Lujinxingia sediminis: one gene and its partner. The protein of the gene in region 2 binds, or shares a complex with, the protein of the main gene of each other region. Links are inferred from orthologs where the notes say so. Each region holds a gene or a part of one and is shown on either strand. Other genes may lie near its edges.

Region 1 (3,694 bases), on a different replicon or contig from region 2:
AAAAGCGGCGAAGGGCAGGGCGCCATCGCCTATGCAGGCTGGCGCTTTTCTTTCGATCTTCCTGACCGGCATATCGCCTACGAGCCCCCCGAGAGCTCCGACTGGGCGCTCGACACCTTGTTGGAACGCATCGTTCTCCCCATCGCTCTGCTCACCACCGATCGTCCCCTGGTGGCCCTCCACGGAAGCGCGCTGCGATGTCCCGGCGGGGACACGATTGCCATCATCGGCGACTCCGGCGCCGGCAAAAGCACCACCGCGCTCGGCCTGGTACGCCGAGGCGCTACCTTGCTTGCCGACGACCTGGTTCTCATCGATGTGGAGCGCCGCCTTCTTCTTGCCGGTGCCTCCTCACTCCGACTGGCCCTTCCGCACAGCGCCATCCCCGAGGCCCGCGTCAGCCTCCCGACACCGTCTCCCGATCCCAAGCGCATCTTTGTGCTCCCCGAAGCCCAGGCTTCAGGCCGCGAGCTACCCCTGACACATATCTTCAGCCTGGGCGGCGAGCCTGAGTCCGAGCGTGACTTCGAGTTAAGCCAGGCCCGGGGGGGTCGGGCCGCTGCGCTTCTCCTCTCCCAGTGCTTCGCCTTCTCGCAGAGCGCCCCGGAGGATGGCGAGGCGCGTTTTCGTCGCGCGATGCGCCTGTTGCGCACCACGCCGCTGACGCGCATTGAGTTTCGCCGGGGCGAAAGCTCGCTGGCCCAGATCGACGCCATCCAACGGGCGCTGGCCGCCAACGCCGAGGCACCCTGATGCCTCAACATCCGCTTGTTCAGCTGGGTGTTCGCTACGGCGAAGCCCTTGTCGTGATCACTGCCGCGCACCTCCTGATTAAAACCACCGGCTGGGATCGCGCCCGCCGCATCAGCGATCGCCTCCTCCCCCGACACATCGATGGGAACGTCTCAACGGGCGATCATCGCCGACTTGCCGGCGAGATCGAACGAAGCGTCCTGCGCATAAGTCGCTTTATCCCGGGGGCACGCTGCGCCCCGCGTGCTCTGGCCGCCCGGCATATGCTGGCCAGACGCGGTATCACCTCGCGTCTGGTCGTGGGGCTGCGCCTTGCGCCTCGCCCCGAAGGCCACGCCTGGTTGGAGATCGGCTCATCTTCTGACCCACTGCGCCTCTTTGCCCGCGATCCTTCCGCCTACACCCCCCTGGACGCTCTCTGCCAGACGAGGGCCGTATCGCCCCGATCCCCAGCGCCCACGCCGTCTTCTGCATAGCCAGGTCCGATGTCCACGATCCTCGAACATAACCTGAGAACGATCCACGCTTGACATCGCAACCCGCCTTTCTATAATCCGCCGTCCGAAGCCCCCCGGTCTGGCCTTTGTCATGCCCGGCCACATGCTCCTCGGTGGCTTCCGCAAACGAAATTCGCCGCTCTAAGTTGCCCGTCATCATCTGATGGGGTAAGCAGCCCCACAGACGGTGATGTCTCCGATATGGTGCAACGCGCCTCTCCAAGGTGCGACAAACAGGTACATGTATGCCCACGATTAACCAACTGGTTCGCAAAGGTCGCAAAAAGATTGTCTCCAAGACGACGGCGCCGGCTCTGAAGAGCTGCCCGCAGAAGCGTGGTGTTTGCACCCGCGTCTACACCACGACCCCCAAGAAGCCGAACTCCGCGCTTCGTAAGGTCGCTCGTGTTCGCCTGACCAACGGGATGGAAGTTACCAGCTACATTCCCGGTGAGGGACACAACCTCCAGGAGCACAGCGTCGTGCTCATCCGCGGCGGTCGTGTCAAAGACTTGCCCGGTGTGCGCTACCACATCGTTCGCGGCACCCTCGACGCCGTCGGCGTCCAGTCCCGCCGTCAGGGCCGCAGCAAGTACGGCACCAAGAAGCCGCGCTAAAACGCCCCGGATTTCTCGCGAGATTTTGCCCGGTGGCTCGCTTTGGCGACCTGTGTCGGGCCTTCGCACCTACGAATTGAGAGCTCAGTCATGCCAAGAAGAAGAGTGGTCCAGAAGCGCCCGATCCTCCCGGATCCCAAGTTTAACGACAAGCTGATCACCCAGTTTGTCAACGTCATGATGCGCGACGGCAAGAAGTCCACCGCCGAACGCATTATGTACGATACCCTCGACGTCATCGAGTCGAAGACCGGCGGCGAAGATCCCCTTCGCGTCTTCAAGCGCAGCATCGACAACTTGCGTCCGATGGTCGAAGTTCGCTCGCGCCGCGTCGGTGGTTCCACCTACCAGGTGCCCGTCGAAGTCCGCCCGGAGCGCCGCACCGCCCTGGCCATTCGCTGGCTGATCCAGGCCGCGCGTGCCCGCAACGAAAAGACGATGGTCGACAAGCTCACCAACGAGATTCTCGACGCGTCGAACAACCGCGGCACCGCCGTGCGCAACAAAGAGAACGTGCACCGTATGGCCGAGGCCAACCGCGCGTTCGCGCACTACCGCTGGTAACACTCGCGCCGGGCTCCCCCGACGCGCACATGTTCCATCAGGCGCATCGGACGGTGCCCTCCGAAGACCCGGTGAGGTCCTTATCGCTCCCTTCCGAGACGATAAGGCCTGACCGGGTCTTCGCGTTTAGCTTTCCTTCGGGCGGGAATGCCCCACCTTTCCGACCCAACCCATCTGCTCTCGCTACCCCCCAGACCGGGGAGACAGCGATCCCAACTGCGACCTTCACACAGGCAGGGTGACCGTGGCACGAAGTCTATCTCTCGAAATGACCCGCAACATCGGCATCATGGCGCATATCGACGCCGGTAAGACCACGACCACCGAGCGCATCCTCTTTTACACAGGGAAGTCGCATAAGATGGGCGAGGTCCATGACGGCGCCGCCGAAATGGACTGGATGGAGCAGGAGCGCGAGCGCGGCATTACGATCACCAGCGCAGCCACCACCTGTTACTGGACGACCAACGACGTTAAACACCGGATCAACATCATCGACACCCCCGGCCACGTCGACTTCACCATGGAAGTCGAACGCTCCCTGCGTGTGCTCGACGGTGCGATCGCCGTCTTCTGCGGTGTAAGTGGCGTCGAGCCCCAGTCCGAAACGGTCTGGCGCCAGGCCGATCGCTACCAGGTCCCCCGTATCGCCTTCGTGAATAAACTCGACCGTGTCGGTGCCGACCTCGATCGTGTCGTGCAGATGATGGTCGATCGCCTCAAAGCTCGCCCTGTGCGCATGCAGCTCGCCATCGGCGCCGAAGACGGCTTCCGCGGCGTCATCGATCTGGTGACCATGAGCGCCATCGTCTGGCAGGATGAGTCGCTCGGAGCGGAGTACGACCTCCTGGAGATCCCCGAAGAGCTCAAAGACGAGGCGCAACTTGCACGCGAGGAACTTCTCGAGATCTGCGCGGAACTCGACGAAGACCTCATGGACAAGTACCTCGAAGGCGAAACCCTCACCGAAGATGAGATCCGTCGCGCGGTGCGAAAGGGCACCCTCGCGCTGGAGATTGTGCCGGTTTTCTGCGGATCGGCGTACAAAAACAAAGGTGTTCAGCCTCTGCTCGACGCCGTGATCCGATACCTCCCGGCACCGGTCGATGTCCCGGCGATCGATGGTGTCACCCCTGAAGCCTACAAGCGCGTGACAGAAGGGCAGGGAGAGCCGGGTGATGCGGACATCGTGCGTCGCAAGGCCTCCGACGATGAGCCCTTCAGCGCCCTGGCGTTCAAGATCATGAGTGACCCCTATGTCGG
Region 2 (4,532 bases):
TGTAGATGATCCCGCGGCTGGCCTTCTCCACGTCGCCATCGGCAGCCTGGAGCAGGTTGACGATGATGTTCTCCACATCTTCGCCCACATAGCCGGCCTCGGTGAGGCTGGTGGCGTCGGCGATGGTAAAGGGCACATCGAGAATGCGAGCGAGCGTCTGCGCCAGCAGCGTCTTACCGCTGCCGGTGGGGCCGATCAGCAGAATATTCGACTTCTGCAGTTCCACCCCGTCGCTATCCACCACGCTGTCGATGCGCTTGTAGTGGTTGTGCACGGCCACCGCCAGGTTGCGCTTGGCCTTCTCCTGACCGATCACATACTGATCGAGGATCTCCTTGATCTCGATGGGCTTGGGCACGTTGGCAATGCCACTTGTGCGGCTTTCTCGCTCGACCTCCTGGTCGATGATGTCGCCGCAGAGCCCGATGCACTCATCGCAGATGTAGACGGTGGGTCCGGCAATCAGCTTCTGCACGTCCCGCTGACTCTTCCCGCAGAACGAACAGCACAAATTGGCGTGACCGCCGCTGCCTTTCTTCGCCATAGAGATATCCTGGTGTCACTGGTCATGCTGCGCCCTCTTCCCGTGAAGACCTTGTGCCTTCACGCTCGGGCCGCTTCTACCCTCGAAAAACGGTGGGTTTCAGGGAGGCATTCCCCGAAACCCACCGGGGCACATCACGCATCCTAGCGAGCGCGCCGTGCCAACTTCAACTTCAGCCAGCTACCGCAGACGGCGCCGCCTTACTTCTCGGGCTGATCCTGCTTGGCCCGCGGGCTGATCACCTCATCGACAAGCCCGTACTCCCGGGCGTCTTCGGCGCTCATGAAGAAGTCGCGATCGGTGTCCCGCTCAATGCTCTCCAGGCTCTGGCCGGTGTGGCGAGCCAGGATGCCGTTGAGCGTCTCACGCAACTTCAGAATCTCACGGGCCTGGATGTCGATATCGGTGGCCTGACCACTTAAGCCCCCCATCAGGGGCTGGTGAATCAAGATCCGCGAATTGGGCAGGCTAAAGCGCCGCCCCGGCTCACCGGCCGCCAGCAGCACCGCTCCCATCGAGGCGGCCTGCCCCAGACAGATCGTGGTCACCGGCGCTTTGACGTACTGCATCGTATCATAGATCGCCAACCCCGCCGTCACACTCCCGCCCGGGGAGTTAATGTAGAGCGAGATCTCTTTCTCGGGATCGTCGCTCTCCAGAAAGAGGAGCTGGGCGATGATGGAGTTGGCGATCTGATCGTTGACCTGAGTACCCAGAAAGATAATCCGGTCTTTGAGCAGTCGACTAAAGATGTCCCAGCCGCGCTCTCCGCGGTGGGTTTGTTCGACGACGTTGGGGATAAAGGCCATGGCTCGCTCCTCGTGGTGTTGCTTAACGTTTCGACGCACACATCATTCGACTGCTCAACCGACACTCGGCTCCGCGCATTCGTAGGGCTTATTCGGAGGCTTCAGCGTCGTCGTCTTTCTTGGCGCTCTTCTTCTTGCTCGAGGCTTTCTTCTTGGGCTTGGCCTCAGCCTCTTCCGTGCCCTCATCGTCCTTCTTGGCGCTCTTCTTCTTGCTCGAAGCTTTCTTCTTGGGCTTGGCTTCGGCCTCTTCGGCCGGTGCCGCCTCAGCTTCTTCAGCCTCTTCGGTGGGCCACTCCACATCCACGATCTCGGCGTCAGCCAACAACTTCGCGCGGACCTTCTCGAGCAGCGCGGAGGCCTGAGCCTGGCGGAAGCGATCCTGATTCTGCATCACGAAGGCCCGATACTGCTGCGCGTTGGCTCCAACCTCGGCACCGCGACGCTCAAAGTAAGCGGAGAGATCCTCTTCTTCGACCTTGAGGTTCTCTTTTCGGGCGATCTCCATGAGCAAGAACTCACGCTTGATCTGCTCGACAACGTCCTCGCGAATGCTCGCGGCGATCGCCTCCACGCTCAGACCAAACTGCGCCGGGTCGATGCCCTGCTGGGCGAACATCTGCAGACGCTGGCGCGCTGCCTGGGTGACCTGCTCGTCGAGGAAGCTCGGCGGAAGCTCGAAGCTGTTCTGCTCGAGAAGCGTCGTCATCATCGCGTTGATCGCCAGCTGCTCGGCCTCTTTCTGACGCTGCTCTTCGAGGCGAGTGCGGATCGCCGAGCGCACCTCCAGAAGCGTCTCGCCCTGGCCGGTGGTCTTGGCGAACTCATCATCGAGCTCCGGGAGCACCTTACGCTCGACCTTGGTCACGGTCAGGCGGATCGGCAACTTCTGGCCACGCAGCTCTTCGACCGGGAAGTCCTCCTGAGCGTCGATCTCCGAGTCGACCACCGCGTCAAAGCCCTGGCCGGTGAGCGCATCTTCGATGCCCGGAAGGGTCTGCCCCGAGCCGATCTCCACCTGCACGCCGCTCGAGCGCATATCTTTAAGCTCGGGATGCTCGCCCACCGCTTCGAAGTTGACGGTGACGATATCACCGGTCTCAATGACCTCGCGGGTGACCACCGGCTCGAGCTTCGAGTTGTTCTGGCGCAGGTTCTCAAGCTCGGCGTCGACCGCTTCGTTGGCGATCTCAGCTTTGGGCTTCTCGACCTTCACACCCATGTAGCCGATCGGATCGATCTCGGGGCGCAGCTCATAATCCACCGTGAACTTCAGCTCACCGCTTTCCTCCATGGGAATATCGGTGACCTGGGGCACGCCCACATGCAGGACGTTCTCGGTCTCTTTGAGCATCTTGTTGACATTGTCGCTGACGAGATCTTCGATCACATCGCGCATCACCGCCTGCCCGTAGCGCTGCTTCATCACCGAGAGCGGGATCTTGCCTTTGCGGAAGCCCGAAATTTTGACGCGATTCGAGAGCTGACGCAGGGCCTTATTGACCTGACGATTGTACTCTTCCGCCTCTACCGTGATCGTCGCGCTACGCGTCAACTCGCCAGTCTCTTCGACCTGATGTGCCATCGGCTTGCTCTCCTTAAGCAGTGCTGCCGTCCTCGCAAAAGCCCCGGGTCGGGGGGATGGGGATCGGCCTGATCATCGGCGCTCTGCCCCCCTGGGATGCGGGACCACAACGCCTGGTGTTTGTGGTGGCGACTCGCTTCTGCGAGCGCCGGTGATGCTGCGGATGGCCGACCGGCTCACCGGCGGCCATCCTCCATACGAGAGGGGGGACTCGAACCCCCACGGGATACCCCACTGGAACCTAAATCCAGCGCGTCTACCAATTCCGCCACTCTCGCGTGCGGTGCCTGTCGTACAAACGCTAAAAGCCGAGCCGGGCAGACGCCTCGACCCGGCTTTGGCCGTCATCGCAGGCGACGTCGGCGCGCCGCCTTACTCTCTTTATGGGCCAGGAAGGAATCGAACCTTCAACCTGCGGATTAAGAGTCCGTTGCTCTACCGATTGAGCTACTGGCCCCAACGGGTCCGCGCGCTGGAGCAGGCGCGTTCCTGACGTTGAGTGCGCCCGGCAGGATTCGAACCTGCGACCTACGGATTCGAAGTCCGGCGCTCTATCCAGCTGAGCTACAGGCGCGGATTTCACAGCCAAAACTGCGAAACGAAGCGTCTTATGCCACCCCCACCCCTATCGTTCAAGTGTTTTTTTCCCCTTTTTGGACTGAGCCCCACCCCCTCCGACATCATCGCCCGGATACTTCCCCCGCGAAGCGTCCACCTTAATACTACGCCGTGAGCCGAAGCCGACGTCGATGGCTGGGAAGTCAAGAGCTTCTCGGGCAAGGCGCGAAACTTAAGGCGATGCTTTGCAACGCTGCCCGAGGTGCTCTCAACGCGAGCTCACGGCGACATAAGGACCAACGAAAAAAACGCCTCACCGCAACTGCGATAAGGCGTTCTTCGAGGAGGGTGGATAACGGGATTTGAACCCGTGACCTCTGGCACCACAAGCCAGCGCTCTAACCGACTGAGCTATACCCACCGTGCCGACGCCGACCTCGAAAGGTTATGCGTCGAACAGGCCGGGAAGTTAATGAGCGTTGAGGTATGTGTCAAGCGTTTCCTGCGCAGCTCCCTGCGATTTTTTTCGCCACCGGCAAACAACCCCGCCCCACGGCGTTGACTTTACCTTGAGCGCACTACGTTTAGAGCCGTTGGCCTGCCGCAGAGAACCGGCGGCAGGCTTCTGGTACACTTTGAGGGGAGACGCCGCTACAACCGGTGCCATACGACCGGTGGCGTGCCTGAATCTCCCCCGGTCCATTCGCCCCTATGCGACCTCTGTCGAGAGCCAAAGCTTATGTCCGAACCTCCACAGCCCGCCCCCCGCTCCTCGGCCCCCGGATTTCTGATCGCCTCCCCTCGCCTCGATGGCTCCCCCTTTGAGCGCGCCGTCGTCGCCATGGTGCATCATGACGAAGAGGGGGCGATGGGCTTTATCATCAACAAGCCCCTGGAGATCGACTTCGGATCGTTGATTCAGAGCGTCAACGAGGAGATCACCCCGCAGCTCAGCCCCTCGAGCTTTGAGATGCCGGTGTACTTCGGTGGTCCGGTACGCATTGAGCAGCTCTGGGTGATGTACCGCCGGCTGGATCGT

What was found. The genes of interacting proteins can lie anywhere in the genome.
Region 1: the proteins of tig (region 2) and rpsG are in contact, whole or in part, in a crystal structure (PDB 3GTY), measured with the Thermotoga maritima proteins. The link is inferred for Lujinxingia sediminis from one-to-one orthologs. Residues at the interface, in WP_004081061.1 of Thermotoga maritima: Glu122, Val124, Val129, Leu130, Tyr133, Glu188, Gly259, Ile262, Tyr263, Glu266, Ser270, Glu273, Gln274, Glu277, Arg308, Gln311, Ile312, Ser315, Tyr316, Glu325, Arg329, Arg336, Leu363, Phe366, Trp367, Arg373, Leu377, Arg381, Leu384, Glu387; in WP_004081843.1 of Thermotoga maritima: Lys34, Lys52, Lys55, Glu59, Arg62, Gln63, Glu66, Asn67, Lys69, Val71, Arg95, Ala109, Lys110, Lys111, Gly112, Arg113, Pro114, Glu117, Glu121, Ile124, Ala125, Tyr127, Asn128, Asn129, Thr130, Gly131, Lys135, Asp139, Arg142, Met143.

What each region holds. Positions count from the first base shown.
Region 1 is NZ_SADD01000013.1:48,340-52,033, forward strand. The notes cover bases 837-3,694. They hold rpsG (30S ribosomal protein S7), read left to right. Parts: upstream 837-1,957; coding sequence 1,958-2,431; downstream 2,432-3,694. Other genes in these bases: EA187_RS16800 (lasso peptide biosynthesis B2 protein), read left to right, coding at 837-1,229; rpsL (30S ribosomal protein S12), read left to right, coding at 1,496-1,867; fusA (elongation factor G), read left to right, coding at 2,676-3,694. Also shown: EA187_RS16795 (hypothetical protein), read left to right, coding at 1-753; more of EA187_RS16800, read left to right, coding at 753-836.
Region 2 is NZ_SADD01000003.1:175,210-179,741, forward strand. The notes cover bases 689-3,548. They hold tig (trigger factor), read right to left. Parts: upstream 2,936-3,548; coding sequence 1,442-2,935; downstream 689-1,441. Other genes in these bases: clpP (ATP-dependent Clp endopeptidase proteolytic subunit ClpP), read right to left, coding at 745-1,392. Outside these bases: ATP-dependent Clp protease ATP-binding subunit ClpX, read right to left, coding at 1-544; EA187_RS08470 (YqgE/AlgH family protein), read left to right, coding at 4,233-4,532. UniProt on the Bacillus subtilis protein: Involved in protein export. Acts as a chaperone by maintaining the newly synthesized protein in an open conformation. Functions as a peptidyl-prolyl cis-trans isomerase.